Regions from separate parts of the Microbacterium sp. CFBP9023 genome, predicted to be linked through region 1. Evidence: predicted binding sites of a transcription regulator. Region 1 holds the regulator's gene; the other holds the start of a gene.
The links. Region 1 encodes HrcA, which represses chaperone genes, less so after heat shock. Its sites were predicted from a motif close to TTNGCACTCGNNNNNNNCGAGTGCNAA; they were not measured.

Region 1 (9,194 bases):
GTCGTCGAGCAGGCCCATGATCGCGAGCGAGGTGACGGACTTGCCCGAACCGGATTCGCCGACGATGCCGAGGGTGCGACCCTCTTCGAGGTCGAACGAGACGCCGCGCACGGCATCGACTCGACCGGCTTCCGACGGGAAGCTGACCTTGAGGTCTCGGACGGAAAGGACAGTACTCATGCGCGACCTCCAGCCGCAGAGGTCGGATCCAGGGCGTCGCGCAGACCGTCGGCGATGAGAGCCATCGAGACGGTGAGCAGGGTGAGCGCCGCTGCAGGGAAGTAGAAGAGCCACGGTGCGCTCACCAGAGTGCTGGAGCCGTAGCCGATCAGGGCCCCGAGCGAGACGTCGGGCAGCTTCACACCGAAGCCGAGGAACGAGAGCGCGGTCTCGGTGAGGACGGCCGACACGACGCCGAGCGTGAAGTTGATCACCAGCAGCGACCCGATGTTCGGGAGCATGTGACGCAGGACGATCCGCATCCCCGAGAGCCCGGCGTAGCGAGCGGCATGCACGTACTCGCGCTCGCGGATCGACAGCGACAGGGTCCAGATGATCCGGGCAGGGAAGAACCAGCCGACGACGAAGATCATGACGAGCGAGATCACCAGCCAGTTCCCGCCGGCGTCGTTCGAGATCATCGCGAGGATCAGGAAGTTCGGGACCACCATCATGAAGTGGATGATCGCGAGCATGATCCGCTCGTACCGGCCGCCGAAGTAGGCGGCGGTGGCACCGATGAGTGCAGAGACGACCGTGGTGCCGATGGCCACGAGGGCAGCGATCATCATGGAGCGCTGAAGACCGACGGCGACCTGGGCGAAGTTGTCGTTGCCCGAACCGTTCGTCCCGAACCAGTGCTCGGCCGAGGGAGCCTGGCGCAGCGCGAGGAAGTCGAGGTCGGTGTGCGAGTACGGCGCGATGAGCGGTCCCACGATCGCGAACACCACCAGAAGCGCGAGGATGACGACGCCGATCAGGGCACCGCGGTTGCGCAGGAACCGACGCGTGTACAGCGTCAGCATCGAGGTGCGCTTGCGGTTCTTCGGCTTCTCCGGCTCGGCGATCTCGGGGGACACCCCGATGGCTTCCAGGGACATCAGCTCACCCGCACTCTCGGATCGAGGACGACCACGGCGACGTCAGCGAGGATCGCGCCGATCGCCGTCATCAGGGCGCCGAACGCCGCGACTGCGACCACGCCGTGAATGTCGTTGTTGTTCAGGGTCTGGATGAAGTACCGACCCATTCCGTTCCAGTTGAAGATCGTCTCGGTCAGCACCGCTCCGGTGAAGACCGCGGGGATCGTGAACGCGACCTGCGTCGTGACGGGGATCAGCGACGTCCGCAGCGCGTGCTTGCGGATGGCCTGCTGCTTGGTGAGTCCCTTGGCACGGGCGGTGCGAACGTAGTCCGCCTTGATGTTGTCGAGCAGCAGCGAGCGCTGCAGGAAGTGGATGGACGCGTAGCCCGTGAGCACCAGGCCGAGTGTGGGGAGCGTCAGATGTTGGAGGACGTCTATGAGGACGGGGAAGAATCCCTCGACCCCCTGACTGGAGGATCCGACGACGTAGAAGACGGTCGTGCCGACCGCGTTGTTGAAGTTGATCGCGAGCAGAACCAGAGCGAATCCCGCAACGACCGTGGGGATGTTCATCGTGATGATGCTCGTGCCCTGACCGATGCGGTCGGCCAGTTTGTACTGACGGGATGCCGTGTAGACACCGAGTGCGATGCCCAGGATGGTCGTGATGATCGTCGCCCCGAGCACGAGCTCGGCGCTGATCCAGACGCGGTATGCGACCTGCTCGTTGACGGACTCGCCTGTGGGGCCGACTCCCCAGTCCCAGCGGAAGAGGATGCTGGAGAACCAGGTCCACCATCGTTCGATCAGGGGGACCGATTCGCTGAGGTTGCGAGGCTTCAGCAGCGCATCGATCTGATCGGGCGAAAGCGGAGGTCGACGTCCGACGTAGTTGTTCTCGGGATCGAGATACAGCCACGCGAGGAAGTAGGTGATGTTCGTCGCGATGACGATCATCAGCACCCATCCCAGCAGGCGGCGCAACAGATACTTGATCAAGGTGATGATTCTTTCTCTTTTACAGACGCGCGCGGGATCCGCCGACGCAACGCTGAGCCGGGAAGACAGTCAATCACCATCAGCCGATCTGCGCGACACGACGCCTGCACTTGGTCTGTGACGGAGTCTTATCGCTCACGGGATCCGGTGTCACGGATGGCTCCCGGGCAACCTCGGCAGAATATCACCGGATCGCACGAAGCGGGCATAAGCCTCACCTCACCGTAGAATCGTCAGGACATGTCACCACGCGCTCTCACTCCGCTTCAGCCTGCCGCGACGCCTTCGGCGCAGATCCGCAACTTCTGCATCATCGCGCACATCGACCACGGCAAGTCGACCCTCGCCGACCGCATGCTCCAGATCACCGGCGTGGTCTCGGATCGCGACATGCGCGCGCAGTACCTCGACCGCATGGACATCGAGCGTGAGCGCGGCATCACCATCAAGAGCCAGGCCGTGCGGATGCCGTGGGAGATCGACGGCGAGACATTCGCGCTCAACATGATCGACACCCCGGGGCACGTCGACTTCACCTACGAGGTGTCCCGGTCTCTCGCCGCCTGCGAGGGCGCGATCCTGCTCGTCGATGCCGCCCAGGGCATCGAGGCCCAGACTCTGGCGAACCTCTACCTCGCGCTCGAGAACGACCTGCACATCATCCCGGTGCTGAACAAGATCGACCTGCCGGCGGCCGACCCCGACAAGTACGCCAAGGAGCTGGCATCGCTCATCGGCGGCAAGCCCGAGGACGTGCTCCGTGTCTCGGGCAAGACCGGTGTCGGCGTCGAGGAGCTGCTCGACCGACTGGTCAAGGAGATCCCCGCACCCGTCGGAGACGCCGATGCTCCGGCCCGCGCCATGATCTTCGACTCCGTCTACGACGCCTACCGCGGGGTCGTCACCTACGTCCGCATGGTGGACGGCAGCCTGTCGCCCCGCGAGCGCATTCAGATGATGTCGACGGGTGCCAACCACGAGGCGCTCGAGGTCGGCGTGTCGAGCCCCGAACCGGTGCCGTCCAAGGGGCTCGGCGTCGGCGAGGTCGGCTACCTCATCACCGGTGTGAAGGACGTCCGTCTGTCGAAGGTCGGTGACACGATCACGACGGCACGCAGGCCCTCGACCCAGGCTCTGCCGGGCTACACCGACCCGAAGCCGATGGTCTTCTCGGGGATCTACCCGATCGACGGCAGCGATTACGCGGAGCTCCGGGAGGCGCTCGACAAGCTCAAGCTCTCCGACGCCTCGCTGCAGTACGAGCCTGAGACCTCCGTCGCCCTCGGTTTCGGCTTCCGCTGCGGGTTCCTGGGACTCCTGCATCTCGAGATCATCACCGAGCGTCTCGAGCGAGAATTCGGCCTCGATCTCATCACCACCGCACCCAGCGTGATCTACGAGGTGCTCACGAGCGACACGGGCGAGACCGTGACGGTGACGAACCCGAGCGAGTACCCCGACGGTCGCATCGGCTCGGTGTCGGAGCCGATGGTGAAGACCGCGATCCTGCTGCCCAAGGACTACGTGGGCACGGTCATGGAGCTCTGCCAGTCGCGTCGCGGAGCACTGCTGGGCATGGAGTACTTCTCCGAGGAGCGCGTGGAGCTCCGCTACATGATGCCGCTCGGTGAGATCGTCTTCGACTTCTTCGACCAGCTCAAGTCCAAGACCCAGGGCTATGCCTCGCTCGACTACGAACCCGCCGGACAGCAGGAGGCGGACCTGGTCAAGGTCGACATCCTGCTGCAGGGTGACAAGGTCGACGCGTTCAGCTCGATCGTGCACCGCGACAAGGCCTACGCCTACGGCACGCTGATGACGGAGCGACTGCGCAAGCTGATCCCTCGCCAGAACTTCGAGGTGCCGATCCAGGCCGCCATCGGCGCCAGGATCATCGCCCGCGAGACGATCAGGGCGCTGCGCAAGGATGTGCTCGCCAAATGCTACGGCGGTGACATCAGCCGCAAGCGCAAGCTCCTCGAGAAGCAGAAAGAGGGCAAGAAGCGCATGAAGATGGTCGGTCGTGTCGAGGTGCCGCAGGAGGCGTTCATCGCAGCGCTCTCCGGCGACGTCGAGGGCAAGGACAAGAAGTAGGACCTTCGGGCCGGGCTGTTCCCGGCGTGGAGGGTGATCGTCCAGGGAACGGGAAGTAGGCTGGAACGCATGCGGCGCGGGACTTTCCGAGACGACACGGTTGACTATGCGGCCGTGGGTGCGACCCACGCGCCCGATCTGATGCAGTACCCGCCGGAGCGCAGCATCCCGGCGGAGAACTCCTGGCGGATCGGCAGCGGTCATGACCGCTTCCAGTCCGCGGGCGAAGCGCTGCTGACCTGGACCGCGCAGCGCGCGGCGGGCCTCAGCATCGAGGATGTGCGTCCCGCGCCCGGTCCCGCCTACGCCGGTGTCAGCTTCGACGCCGAGGGCACTCCGATCGCACCGAGCAAGAACGACGTCGAACAGCGCTTCGACGCGGAAGGCACCCCGTTCGCCGGCCCGGGCATGACGTTGCGTCTGCATGGGCGGGTTGCCGGCATGCGGGCGGATGCCGAGCTGCGCGTGATCTCCGTGACCGAGGAGAAGCGCCGGATCGGATTCGTGTTGGGCACGGTCGGAAGCTCGGTGGTGCGCGGCGAGGAGTCCTTCGACATCGACTGGCGTGAGGACAACGACGAGGTGTGGTTCTCCGTCCGTGCCTTCGACGCGCCGAACTCCCTGCTCTACCGCGTCGTCCCGCCGCTGGTGAAGCGCCGTCGCCGGGAACTGTTCGCACGCTATCTGCGGGCGATCTCGCCGCTGTACGCGACTCCGGTCTGATGGTCGCACCTCTCTGATGGCCGGTCCGCTTCCACTCGGCGATCCGGCACCGGCAGACGGACATCTGCCCTCCGATCTGCCGATCGATTCGTCCGTGCCCTTCTCCGCATATCTGCACGTCCCCTTCTGCCGGGTGCGGTGCGGCTACTGCGACTTCAACACCTACACCTCGGGAGAGCTCCGCGGCGCGAAGCAGGAGGACTACGCCTCGACGCTCATCACCGAGATCGCCCTGGCGAGGCGCGTTCTCGCGGATGCGGGCGCGCTGCGTCCGATGGACACCGTGTTCTTCGGCGGCGGCACGCCGACTCTTCTGCCCGCGGGAGATCTCGCCCGGATGCTCGGTGCGGCGACCGACGCGTTCGGCCTCGTCGATGGCGCCGAGATCACGGTCGAGGCGAACCCCGACACGGTGACGCCCGAGGTCGCGCGGACCCTCGCGGATGCCGGCGTCACGCGACTGTCGATCGGCATGCAGTCGGCAGTGCCGCATGTGCTCGCCGCTCTCGACCGCACCCATCGCCCCGAGAATGTGACGACAGCGGTCGCCGCGGCGAAGGACGCAGGCCTCGCCGTGAGCGTGGACCTCATCTACGGCGCCCCCGGTGAGTCGATCGGTGATTGGGAGGCGTCGCTCGACGCGGCGCTCGCACTCGAGTCGGACCACATCTCGGCGTACGCGCTGATCATCGAGGACGGCACGAAGCTCGCGCGACAGATCCGCCGAGGCGAGGTGCCGGCGCCGGACGACGACCTGCAGGCCGACATGTACGAGCTCGCCGATGCGCGTCTCGCAGCGGCGGGCTTCGACTGGTACGAGATCAGCAACTGGTCTCGCTCGCCCGAGCAGCGTTCACGGCACAATCTCGCCTACTGGCGGGGGAGCGACTGGTGGGGATTCGGTCCCGGCGCGCACAGTCACGTCGCCGGCCTGCGGTGGTGGAACGTCAAGCATCCGGCCGCGTATGCACAGCGGCTCGCCGCAGCGGAGTCTCCCGCCGCCGGCACGGAGCGGCCGGACGAGCAGTCGACGACGCTCGAGCGCATCCTGCTGCTGAGTCGCATCCGCGAGGGCATCGCCGTCAGCGACCTCGCCGCGGACAAGAGGACACGCGTCGCGGGTCTGATCGCGGATGGGCTCGTCGACCCGGCCGCTGCCGTTCGCGGACGCGTGCAGCTCACACTGCGGGGGCGCCTGCTCGCCGATGCCGTCGTGCGTGAGCTCACCGACTGATCGGCGACCGCTGAGTCCGGACATCGTGCCGGATCAGCACGTGGTCGGCGTCGGCGGGTAGAATTGGCACTCGTAGCCAGTGAGTGCCAAGAGGGAGGGAGTTGCGATGGTCAGCGAAAGAGGCCTCCAGGTTCTCCGCGCGATCGTGCAGGACTACGTCGAGACCCATGAACCCGTCGGCAGCCGATCGATCGTCGACCGATACTCCTTCGGCGTGTCCGCGGCGACGATCCGCAACGACATGGCACTGCTCGAAGACGAAGAGCTGATCGCCGCCCCGCACACCTCCTCCGGTCGCGTTCCCACCGACAAGGGCTACCGCGTGTTCGTGGATCATCTCGCCCAGCTGCGGCCACTGTCGGTCGCGCAGCGCACGGCCATCGAGTCCTTCCTCACCGCTCCCTCCGACCTCGACGACCTGATGGTGCGCACGGTCCGAGTGCTGACGCAGCTCACGGGGCAGGTCGCGCTGGCGCAGTACCCGTCATTCGCGCGCGCGCATCTCACGCATCTCGAACTCGTGGCGCTGGCGCCGAATCGTCTGCTCATCGTGCTCGTCACCGACGCGGGCGGCGTCTCGCAGCGCATCGCCCCGCTGCCCGTCGACGTCGACGACGCCGACATGGCGCTGCTGCGTGCTCGTCTCTCCGCCCTGATCACGGGCCGGGCGGTGAGCGACGCCGCTGAGCGGCTGCAGGCGCTTCTCGCGGACGACGCACACAGTCATGACGTCGTACTGCGCGCTCTCGCGACGATCGTCATCGACGAGCTCGGCGCCTTCCGTCAGGAGCGCCTGGTGATGGCCGGAGCAGCGACTCTGGCTCGACGCGAGCAGGACTTCCGCGGCAGCATCCACCCTCTGCTCGAGGCGATCGAGGAGCAGGTGACGCTGCTGCGGCTGATGAGCGAGATGGAGGCGGACTCCCACGGTCTCGCCGCCAGCATCGGCACCGAGAACGCGTCCTTCGGCCTCGGCGAGGCATCGATCGTGGCCAGCAACTACGCCGCCCCCAGCGGCACGGCGCGAGTCGGCGTGATGGGGCCGACGCGCATGGACTATCCGAGCAATCTCGCGGCGGCGCGGGCCGTGGCCCGCTATCTGTCTCGGATGCTCGACGAAGACGAGGCGGCCCGCTGACGCGGCCGCCCAGAGAACAGCACACGCAGAAGGGCCATTGTGGCAGACCACTACGAGGTACTCGGCGTCTCTCGTGACGCCTCCACCGACGAGATCAAGAAGGCGTACCGACGCCTCGCTCGTCAGCTCCACCCCGATGTGAATCCGGGTGAGGACGCGGCCGAGCAGTTCAAGCTCGTCACGCATGCATATGACGTCCTGAGCGACGACGATTCGCGTCGCCGCTACGACATGGGCGGCGGAGACGGCGCCGCCGGCAACTTCCAGGGCTTCGGCGGCTTCGGGGACATCTTCGAGACCTTCTTCGGCGCGGGCCAAGGCGGTGGCAGGGGCGCGCGTCCGCGGTCACGCCGCGAACGTGGACAGGACGCCCTCGTCCGGGTGACCCTCGATCTCGGCGACGTCGTCTTCGGTGCGCACCGCGACATCGAGGTCGACACGGCCGTGCTGTGCGAGACGTGCAACGGCTCGTGCTGCCAGGAGGGCACGTCGCCCGTCACCTGCGACATCTGCGGCGGGTCCGGCCACGTTCAGCGTCAGGTGCGGAGCCTGCTCGGCAACGTCGTGACCTCCCAGCCCTGCGGCACCTGCGAGGGCTACGGCACGACGATCCCGTATCCGTGCGGCACCTGCGGCGGCCAGGGGCGGGTGCGCTCGCGTCGCACCGTCTCGCTCGACATCCCCGCCGGCGTCGAGACCGGGCTGCGCCTGCAGCTGCCGGGCTCTGGCGAGGTCGGCAAGGCGGGTGGCCCGAACGGCGATCTGTACGTCGAGGTCACCGTGAACCCGCACCCGTCTTTCAGCCGCGACGGCGACGACCTGCTGGCGACGCTGGAGGTGTCGATGCCGGATGCGATCCTCGGCACCGAGACCACGATCCAGGGTCTCGACGGCGAGGTCGATCTCGAGATCCGCTCGGGCGTCCAGTCCGGCGACGTGCTGACGATCAAGGGCCGCGGCATCACGCCGCTGCGGGGCAACCAGCGCGGCGACCTCCGCGTCGGCGTGCAGGTGGTCACCCCGACCCGGCTCGACTCCGCGCAGCGCGCGCTCATCGAGGACTTCGCGAAGAAGACCAAGGCACCGGGCCCGCAGCTGGCGCAGTTCCAGCAGGGGCTGTTCTCGAAGCTCCGCGACCGCTTCCGTTCGCACTGATCCGGGCGGCGCTCATGGCACTCCACTTCCTCGTCGAGAACTCCTCGGATGCAGCGGTCGGCGACCTCGTGTCGCTCACCGGCGCCGAGGCGAAGCACGCCGCCGTCGTCCGACGGCTCCGCGTCGGCGAGGCGGTGACGGTCGGCGACGGCTCGGGGGTGTGGCTGACCGGCGTCGCCGAAGAGGTGTCTCCGTCCCGCGTCGACGTGCGCGTGGCCGAGCGATCGGTCGACCCCGCGCCCAGCCCTCGCATCGTGCTCGTGCAGGCTCTCGCGAAGGGCGATCGCGACGAGCTCGCCGTGCAGGCGGCATGCGAGCTCGGCGTCGATGAGATCGTGCCGTGGCAGGCGAGCCGAAGCGTGTCCCGATGGGATGGTCCCAAGGCCCTCAAGGGGCGCGAGCGGTGGGCGACGATCGTCCGCGAGGCGGCGAAGCAGGCTCACCGGGCGTGGGTCCCGGAGGTGGCGCCTCCGGCGTCGACCGCCGACCTCGCGAGACGCGCCGCATCTCAGCGGGTGCTGCTTCTGGACCCGACCGCCCCCGTGCGGTTGTCCGAGCTCGAGCCGGACGGCAGGGACATCGTCCTCGTCGTCGGGCCCGAGGGCGGTATCTCCGACGACGAGCTCTCGAAGCTGTCGGACGCCGGCGCCGAGCGTGTGCTGCTCGGAGACACCGTGCTGCGCACGTCCACGGCGGGCCCGGCTGCGATCGCCGTGCTGTCGGTCGCACTCAGCCGCTGGTGATCAGGCTACGGACCCGGCAGTGCT
Region 2 (9,194 bases), on a different contig from region 1:
GACATTCACACCGATCAAAGTGCCGATGAGTCCGAGGACCAGCGACATCACGACGGCGTTCGCGGCAATCTGCAGAGTGATGACGCCGGTGAGGGTGAGCGCACCGGCGAGCGCCGCGAGCGATGCGATCGCGATGCCGAAGCCGGTCCACGCCGCCCGCGAAGAGCGGTACACGGCGAGCGAGTAGCAGCTGACCAGCAGGACAGGAGCGCCGATCGGCTGAAGCGCGAAGAGGAACAGGGCTTCGAGTGCGAAAGATGCCACGAACGGCACCAGCGGGTGCCTGCGCCGCCAGAGCAGAGTCGCGCACGTGCCGACCACGGCGGCGGGGACCAGGATCGCCACGCCGATGGCGAGGGGCATCGGAAGATCGCGGGTGATCGCACCAGCGGGAACGAGCGAGAGGAGCAGGCACAGGATCGTGATGACGACGTCGGCGACCACCGGATGCCGCGCCCAGAAACGGCGCAGGACGCCGGGGGGACGCGGCAGCCGCAGCCCCTCGTCCTCGCGGACTGAGGTGCTGCGGCTGATCGGGGTGGTCACCGGCCGACTCTACGCGGATCGGTCATCGGTCGGCTCTCGGTCACGCGTCGCGGGTGCGGAGCACGCCCCACGCGGCGAGCATGCCCGCAGCCACCCAGCCGGCCAGCGTGAGATACGCGACCGGGCCCTCGAGGGCGGCTCCCTCGGGAAGGATCGCACTCTGAGCGGCGGCGACCGGCAGGTAGTTCGCGGTCTCGAGGAGCCACGTCCACGCGTCGCCGGCGATCGTGAAGAAGCTCGCGACGATCGGCAGGACGAACAGCAGGCCGACGGTCGCGGCGATGGCTCCGGCGCCCGAGCGCAGGATGAAGCCGAATGCGACGCCGATGAGAGCGAAGACGGACATGGCAAGCGACGACACGACGATCGGAAGGAGCGATGCCGCCGGATCGGACCAGTCGATGCTCTGATCGCGCGACGCGACGACCGCGGAGACGGCGACAGCTGCGGCTGAGAAGATCACCAGAGACGACACGAACAGGAAGACCGCGATCACGACGGCCTTGGCGGCGAGCACGGAGCCGCGCTTCGGGTTGGCTGCCAGCGTCGAGCGGATCATTCCGGTCGAGTACTCACCCGTCACGGAGATCGCACCGAGGATGCCCGCGAGCAGCATCGTGAACTGGATCGGCATGACCACGGCCTGAATGGGGTCGAAGCCCGGCAGGTCGATCGCCTGAGCGATGAGCACCGCGATGCCGACGGTGAGCACTGCGGCGATGCCGATGGACCACCAGGTGGAGCGAAGCGTGGAGAGCTTGATCCACTCGCCGCGGATCGCGCGGACGAACGTGAGGCGGTGTCCGGTGTCGACGTGCTGGCGCGTGCGGGCAGGAGCCTGGACGGTCATGAGATCTCCTTCGTGCGGTACTCGACCGAGTCGCCGGTGAGCGCCAGATAGGCGTCTTCGAGCGACCCGGTGGTCGGGGTGAGCTCGTGCAGGGGGATGCCGTGTCGAGCGGCGAGGTCGCCGATGCGGGAGGCCGGCAGGCCGACGATGTCGAGAAGATCGGGAGCCGAGCTCACGATCTCGACCGACGGGCCGCCGACCGCTGTGGCCAGATCCGCAGCGCGGGGCGTGCGGACGCGCACGGTGTTCGTCGTCCAGGCGCGGACGAGCTCTTCGAGCGGAGCGTCGGCGAGCACTCTGCCTCGGCCCATCACGATCACGTGATCGGCGGTCTGCGCCATCTCGCTCATCAGGTGGCTGGACAGCAGGACCGTGCGTCCCTCGGACGCCGCGTGGCGCACGAACTGGCGCACCCATCGCACCCCCTCGGGGTCGAGGCCGTTGACAGGCTCATCGAGGATCAGCGTGTGCGGATCCCCGAGCAGGGCCGAGGCGATTCCGAGCCGCTGCCCCATGCCGAGCGAGAACTTCCCGGCGCGCTTGCGGGCGACGGGTGCGATGCCCGCCAGGTCGATGACCTCGTCGACGCGCGACGCGGGGATGCCGTGGGTCGCCGCCATCGCACGCAGATGATTGCGAGCGGTGCGGCCGGTGTGCACCGCCTTCGCGTCGAGAAGCACCCCCACCTCGGTGAGCGGGGCGCGAAGCTTCCGGTACTCCCGGCCGGCGACGGTCGCGATGCCGGACGTCGGCCGGTCGAGGCCGACGATCATGCGCATCGTGGTGGATTTTCCTGCGCCGTTCGGACCGAGGAACCCGGTGACCGTGCCCGGCTTGACCGTGAACGACACGTCCTGGACGGCTGTCTTGTCTCCGAATCTCTTCGTGAGGCCTTCTGCTGTGATCATGTCTACGACGCTATCGACGGCGCCGCAGCCCGCGCGTCCTCCCTGGGTACCGTTCCCCGGAGGCAGCGGGTCATCCTCACGGTGGATGGCCGGTGCGGAATCGTCAGGACGAGGGGCGCCCGAACAGGTCGGGATCCACGGGCCGCTGGGCGCGTGGGAGCTTCTCGACCACCAGACGGTACGACTCCGTGACCAGCTCGGACACGAGTTCCTCGTCGAGTGACGGCCCCGGCATCAGGGTGATCCAGTGCTTCTTGTTCATGTGGTACCCCGGGACGATGTCGGCGAAGGTCTCGCGCAATGCGACCGAGTCGTCGGGATGTGACTTGAGCGTGACCCTCCCGGTCTGGTCGAGAGGGATCAGCAGGAACACGCGTCCGCGCACCTTGTACACGTCCCACTCGGGACCGAACGGGTTCTCCCGCGCCGCGCCCGGCAGCTCCTCTGCACGCTCCGCCGCGGTGGCGACGAGATCCGTCGAATCCATGAGCTCAGAACAGCCGATCCGCGCCCTTGTCGCTCGCGCGCGGCGCGGCGTGCACGCGCTCGTCGAGCGTCGCAGCGGCGAGCAGCGCCTCGTCGATGATGTCCTTCGTGGGCTCGGCGGTGAGCCACTCCTCACTCAGGGACGCGGGGATCAGCAGCGGCATCCGGTCGTGCACGTCCGCGAGGTGCGGAGGAGCCGGGCGCATCACGATCGAGTAGCAGGTGAAGGACTCGCCGTCGGCGGTGCGACCTCTCTGGGTGACCGCGGCCATCCCGAAGAGGGCCCCCTCGTCGACGAGGAACTCGTGCCACACGCGCTCGGGCTTCTTCATCTCGTACCAGCTGGTCGCAGGGACGAGCGCGCGACTCTTCAATCCGCCGGGGCGCTCCTGCAGCCGCTCGGAGCGGGTGTTGATCGACGGGAACTTCGACGGCTCCCCGTTGATGAGGAATCCCCACCACGCCGGCTCGAGCGTCGGAGCGGTGTCGGGCTGGACCACGATCGGATTGAGATTGCGGAGGTTCTTGCCGGTGGGGCGAACGGTCTCGCGGGCATTCTGCTCAGCCCACTCCCGGAGCCCGTCGAGCACGGCCTCGTCGGCCGCTGCGAGGAGTTCGGTGTCGGTGAACCGGGGGTCAAGTCCGTAGCTCGCGCACATGCCGTCAGGGTACGCCCGGCCACGGACATCGTGCACGCTGCGGGAGGAGGATCCTCGCTCGGCTAGGGTCGACAGGTGACCCAGGTTCGTCGTCTCTCCCCGCCCCTCGCGCTCGGCGGAGCAGTCGCGATCGGCGTCATGACGGGTGTTCAGGCGCGGATCAACGGGGTGCTGGGCGTCGAGATCGACAACGGCATCGCGGCCGGTCTCATCTCGTTCTCCGTGGGACTCGCAGCCCTGGCGATCGTGATCGTCTGCCTTCCCTCGGCTCGTCGAGGCGTCGGACGACTGCGCGGCGGCATCCGCGATCGGACCATCCCGTTCTGGATGCTGCTCGGCGGCGCCTGCGGCGCACTCACCGTATCGACCCAGGGGATCACCGCCGGCGTGCTCGGCGTCTCGCTGTTCACGGTCGGCGTGGTGGCGGGACAGACGCTGCACGGCCTCGTCCTCGACAGGATCGGGTTCGGCCCGGCGGGAGTCGTCGCGATCACGCCGGGACGCGTGCTGGGCGGCGCGTTCGCGCTCGCCGCAGTGGGCATCTCCCTGAGCGGGGACGTGCTGGCCACCGCCCCGCTCTGGATGCTGCTGCTGCCGTTCGCCGCGGGTGTCGGCATCGCCTGGCAGGCGGCGACCAACGGCAGGCTGGCTCAGCGCGTGAGGTCGCCCCTCGCGGCCACCTTCATGAGCTTCATCGCCGGCACCGTCGCGCTGCTGGCCGCCGCGGGCATCAGCATCGCCGTGCGAGGAGTGCCCGATGCGCTGCCGACCGAGCCGTGGCTGTACCTGGGAGGATTCCTCGGCGCGGCGTACATCCTGCTCGGCGCCTTCATCGTCGCGCATACCGGCGTGCTGCTGATGGGCCTCGGCTCGGTGCTCGGTCAGCTCGCCACGTCGGTGATCATCGACCTCATCTGGCCCGCGGCCGCGGGGCCGGCGCTCTGGCAGATCGTCGGCATGGTGATCGTCGCCGTGGCATCCGTGGTCGTCGCACTCCCGCGGCGTCGACGCAGCTGAGCGCCCTACTTCTTCTTCGGCTGCGGCATCCGCGTCACGAGTGCCCGGGCGTCGACCGGCTTGCGGCGGCCCGGCTTCTTGCCCTGCGGCTTGCCGCCGACATACAGCCAGCCGAGCAGCTCTTCGTTCTTGCCGATGCCGTGAGCCTTCGCGATGGCCTTCGAGCGCGTGTACCGTCCGGTGCGCCACAGCACGCCCCAGCCGGCCTCGTCGAGCAGCAGGCTGAGCATGTGGGCGACGCCTGACGCGACCGCCTCCTGCTCCCACCGGGGAACCTTGTCGCTCTTGCGATAGCTGGCGACCACGGCGATCAGCAGCGGAGCGCGAAGAGGCTTGGTCGACGGGGACTTGTCACCCTCCGCCTTCGCGATCGCCGCGCCGAGCACCTCGCGGTCGGACCCGCGGAGCTCGATGAGACGCCACGGGCGCAGCGACGAATGATCGGCCACACGACCCGCTGCGGCGACGAGCGTCAGCAGCTCATCGCGCGACGGCGCGTCGTCGGTGACCTTCGACCAGGACTGCCGTGCGCGGACCGCCTCGAGGGCGTTCACGACTCTTCGGGTGTGAAGTTCAGGGCGATGGAGTTCATGCAGTAGCGGTCGCCGGTGGGCGTGCCGAATCCGTCGGGGAAGACGTGACCGAGGTGAGAGCCGCAGCTCGCGCAGCGCACCTCGGTGCGCACCATGCCGAGCGTCGTGTCCTCGATGAGCTGCACCGCGTCGGGGCGGATCGACTCGTAGAAGCTCGGCCAGCCGCATCCGGAGTCGAACTTCGTGCCGCTCTTGAACAGCTCGGCACCGCAGGCGCCGCAGGTGTAGAGGCCCGCTCGGCCCTCGTCGAGAAGCTCGCCCGTCCAGGCGCGCTCGGTGGCGGCTTCGCGCAGCACGGCGTACTGCTCCTCGCCGAGCTCCTCGCGCCACTCTTCTTCGGTCTTGTCCACGCTGTACGACATCGGTCCTCCTGGGGGTCTGATCCATTCTCTCGCGTTCCGAGGCGCTCGGCGCCACGAGACAATGGATCCATGACGGATGCCGTGCAGCAGCGCTACGCGCGTTTCGCCGAGCAGGAGGCGCCGGGGCGCAGCGACCTGTATGTCGAGTGGGCCGACGGTGTCGCCGCCGACTCCGAGGTCCAGGGCGTGCTCGCGCGGATTCCGGAGAACAGACGGCAGCCCCCGCTCGTGTTCGCGGTGACAAGGATGCTGGGCGCCGGCCTCGTCGGCTACGGCGCCTGGCGGTCGTTCGTGATCGCGCGCGCCGATGAGATCGTGGCCGAGTGCACCGACCGGCGTCTGCAGACGAACGAACCTCTGCGTCTCGCGCCGCTTCTGCCCGCGCTGTCGGAGATCGACGGCCCGATCGCGCTGCTCGAGGTCGGAGCCTCCGCAGGACTGTGCCTCTATCCGGACAGGTACTCGTATCGCTTCGTGGGCGCGGACGGGCGGCTGCGCGCGTCGCTCGACCCCGCGGACGGCCCCTCCACCGTGATCCTCGAAAGCCGTGTCGACGGAGCCCTTCCGCCGATGCGGATGCCCGATGTGGTGTGGCGAGCCGGCATCGACCTCGCGCCGCTCGACGCGCGAGACGAGCGTGACCGGCGCTGGCTGCTGGGTCTGGTGTGGCCGGGGGAGGAGGGGCGCGAGCAACGGGTGTCGGCGGCGCTCGACATCGCGGCATCCGCCCCTCCCCACCTCGTCGCAGGCGACGCACTCGAGCAGATCGACGAGCTTGCCGCCGAGGCGCCCCGCGACGCCGCCCTCGTCGTCACGACTCCCGGCGTGCTGGTGCACATTCCCCGTGAGGCCCGTGAAGCCCTCGTCGACCGCATCCGGGGGCTCGGCGCGCGCTGGCTGACCATCGACCCTCCCGCGCTCCTCGACGCCTGGGATCCGCCCGTCGTCGCCGCGGAGTGGCCCGGTTTCGTCGTGGCGCTCGACGGGCAGGTGCGCGCAGCCGCCGACCCACTCGGGCGATGGTGGGAGTGGCGTGCCGGAATCGGCGGGGCGGCGACCTAATCTGATCTCATGCTGGGAGAGCTGAGCGAGCGCGATCGTGCGATCCTCGCGCTGGAGACCGCGTGGCCGCGGCACGGCGGCGCGAAGGAGGAGACCATCCGCGCCCAGCTGGGTATGAGCGCCGCGCGCTACTACCAGCTCCTCGGGCGTCTGATCGAGTCGGAGGCCGCCCTCGAGTACGACCCGATGCTGGTGCGTCGGCTGCGGCGCATCCGCGACTCGAGATCATTCCAGAGAGCCGCTCGCACTCCCGGTTTCGTCGGCTGACTCGCGCATCCGCCACGCGCCGACGGCGCTCGATGCGGATACAGAGGTCGGTGCCGTTAGCATCGAGGGGTGTCAAAGCCCAGCCGAGATCGATTCGACGACGTCCCCCGATCATCCGGACGCGTCGGAGCGCATCGCGCCGAAGCCCCGGGGATGAACGGCTGGGTCGTGCTCCTCTGGTCTTTCGTGGCCGCTCTGGTTCTCATCATCGGCGGCATCTTCGGCTCGCTGGTGGTGATGGGGCGCATCAGCCTCTTCCCGGAGGCCGTCCCCACGGCCAGTCCTGCACCCGTCGAGACCGGAGTCGTCGACGTCACCTACTCGGTGATGATCCTCAACGCATCGCCGGACGAGGGGCTCGACGAGCAGATGCGCGACGTCCTGATCAACAACGGCTGGGCGGCGGACGTCGTGTTCGCGACCGACAGTGCGAGCCAGGACTTCTCGACGACGACGGTCTACTACGTCGCCGACGAGGACGAGCTCGCGGCCATCGGCCTCGCGAACCTCATCGGCGGAGCGCAGGTGGAGCAGAGCGATTTCTACACCGATCTGAACGACACCGGCGCGAAGCAGCTCACGGTGGTCATCGGACTCGATCGCGCGACCACCGCTCCCGAGACTCCCGCAGACACCCCTGCCCCGTAGAGCGCCGCGCGGTCCCTCCCCGCAGCTTGCACTCGATGGGGTCGAGTGCCAGAATGGCGTTAGCACTCTCTCACTCTGAGTGCTAAACCCAACGTCTACGTCCAGGAGGGACGACAAAACTCATGGCAAAGATCATCGCTTTCGATGAGGAGGCCCGCCGCGGCCTCGAGCGCGGCCTCAACATTCTCGCCGACGCCGTCAAGGTGACGCTCGGCCCGCGCGGTCGCAACGTCGTGCTGGAGAAGAAGTGGGGCGCCCCCACGATCACGAACGACGGCGTCTCCATCGCCAAGGAGATCGAGCTCGACGACCCGTACGAGAAGATCGGTGCGGAGCTCGTCAAGGAGGTCGCCAAGAAGACCGACGACGTCGCCGGTGACGGAACCACCACCGCCACGGTGCTCGCCCAGGCTCTGGTCCGCGAGGGTCTGCGCAACGTCGCAGCCGGCGCAGACCCGATCTCGCTGAAGCGCGGCATCGAGAAGGCCGTCGCGGCCATCACCGAGGAGCTCCTCGCCAGCGCGAAGGAGATCGACTCCAAGGAGCAGATCGCTGCGACCGCTTCGATCTCGGCTGCTGACCCTGCCATCGGCGAGCTCATCGCCGAGGCGATCGACAAGGTCGGCAAGGAGGGCGTCGTCACCGTCGAGGAGTCGCAGACCTTCGGCACCGAGCTCGAGCTCACCGAGGGCATGCGCTTCGACAAGGGCTACCTGAACCCGTACTTCGTGACGGACCCGGAGCGCCAGGAGGCTGTCTTCGAAGACGCCTACATCCTCATCGCGAACCAGAAGATCTCGAACATCAAGGACCTTCTGCCCATCGTCGACAAGGTGATCCAGGACGGCAAGGAGCTCGTCATCATCGCCGAGGACGTCGAGGGTGAGGCTCTCGCGACTCTCGTGCTCAACAAGCTCAAGGGCATCTTCAAGTCGGTCGCCGTCAAGGCACCCGGCTTCGGCGACCGCCGCAAGGCGCAGCTGCAGGACATCGCGATCCTCACCGGTGGTCAGGTCATCACCGAAGAGGTCGGCCTGAAGCTCGAGAACGCCACGCTCGACCTGCTGGGTCGCGCTCGCAAGGTCATCGTCACCAAGGACGAGACCACGATCGTCGAGGGTGCCGGAGAGGCAGACCAGATCGAGGGTCGCGTCACGCAGATCCGTCGCGAGATCGAGAACACCGACAGCGACTACGACCGCGAGAAGCTGCAGGAGCGCCTCGCCAAGCTTGCAGGTGGCGTCGCCGTCATCAAGGCGGGCGCGGCAACCGAGGTCGAGCTCAAGGAGCGCAAGCACCGCATCGAGGACGCCGTCCGCAACGCGAAGGCAGCCGTCGAGGAGGGCATCGTCCCCGGTGGTGGCGTCGCGCTGATCCAGTCCGGCACCAAGGCTCTCGACGCTCTCTCGCTCTCGGGCGACGAGGCGACCGGTGCGAACATCGTTCGCGTCGCGATCGAGGCTCCGCTGAAGCAGATCGCCCTCAACGCCGGCCTCGAGCCGGGTGTGGTCGCGAACAAGGTCTCCGAGCTTCCCTCGGGTCAGGGCCTCAACGCGGCTACCGGTGAGTACGTCGACATGTTCGCAGCGGGCATCATCGACCCGGCGAAGGTGACCCGCTCGGCGCTGCAGAACGCAGCATCGATCGCGGCTCTCTTCCTCACCACCGAGGTCGTCGTGGCTGACAAGCCCGAGAAGGCTCCGGCCCCGATGGGTGACCCGTCTGGTGGCATGGACTTCTGATCCATCACTGCTGAACAGAAACGCCCCGACCTCGGTCGGGGCGTTTCTGCGTTC

Region 2: the regulator HrcA is predicted to act here: its motif matches at 7,458-7,484, upstream of groL (chaperonin GroEL).

The regions. Positions count from the first base shown of each region.
Region 1 is NZ_JAXCWI010000001.1:860,566-869,759, reverse strand. It holds gene SOM10_RS04310 (ABC transporter ATP-binding protein) at 1-180, opposite strand, end outside; gene SOM10_RS04305 (ABC transporter permease) at 177-1,100, opposite strand; gene SOM10_RS04300 (ABC transporter permease) at 1,100-2,083, opposite strand; gene lepA (translation elongation factor 4) at 2,324-4,177, shown strand; gene SOM10_RS04290 (DUF1990 family protein) at 4,247-4,900, shown strand; gene hemW (radical SAM family heme chaperone HemW) at 4,917-6,134, shown strand; gene hrcA (heat-inducible transcriptional repressor HrcA) at 6,241-7,272, shown strand; gene dnaJ (molecular chaperone DnaJ) at 7,312-8,427, shown strand; gene SOM10_RS04270 (16S rRNA (uracil(1498)-N(3))-methyltransferase) at 8,442-9,170, shown strand.
Region 2 is NZ_JAXCWI010000002.1:243,936-253,129, reverse strand. It holds gene SOM10_RS11515 (sensor histidine kinase) at 1-546, opposite strand, end outside; gene SOM10_RS11510 (ABC transporter permease) at 587-1,396, opposite strand; gene SOM10_RS11505 (ABC transporter ATP-binding protein) at 1,393-2,304, opposite strand; gene SOM10_RS11500 (MmcQ/YjbR family DNA-binding protein) at 2,408-2,791, opposite strand; gene SOM10_RS11495 (SOS response-associated peptidase family protein) at 2,796-3,449, opposite strand; gene SOM10_RS11490 (DMT family transporter) at 3,525-4,466, shown strand; gene SOM10_RS11485 (nitroreductase family protein) at 4,472-5,020, opposite strand; gene msrB (peptide-methionine (R)-S-oxide reductase MsrB) at 5,017-5,421, opposite strand; gene SOM10_RS11475 (DUF2332 domain-containing protein) at 5,491-6,483, shown strand; gene SOM10_RS11470 (DUF3263 domain-containing protein) at 6,493-6,750, shown strand; gene SOM10_RS11465 (LytR C-terminal domain-containing protein) at 6,820-7,398, shown strand; gene groL (chaperonin GroEL) at 7,521-9,140, shown strand.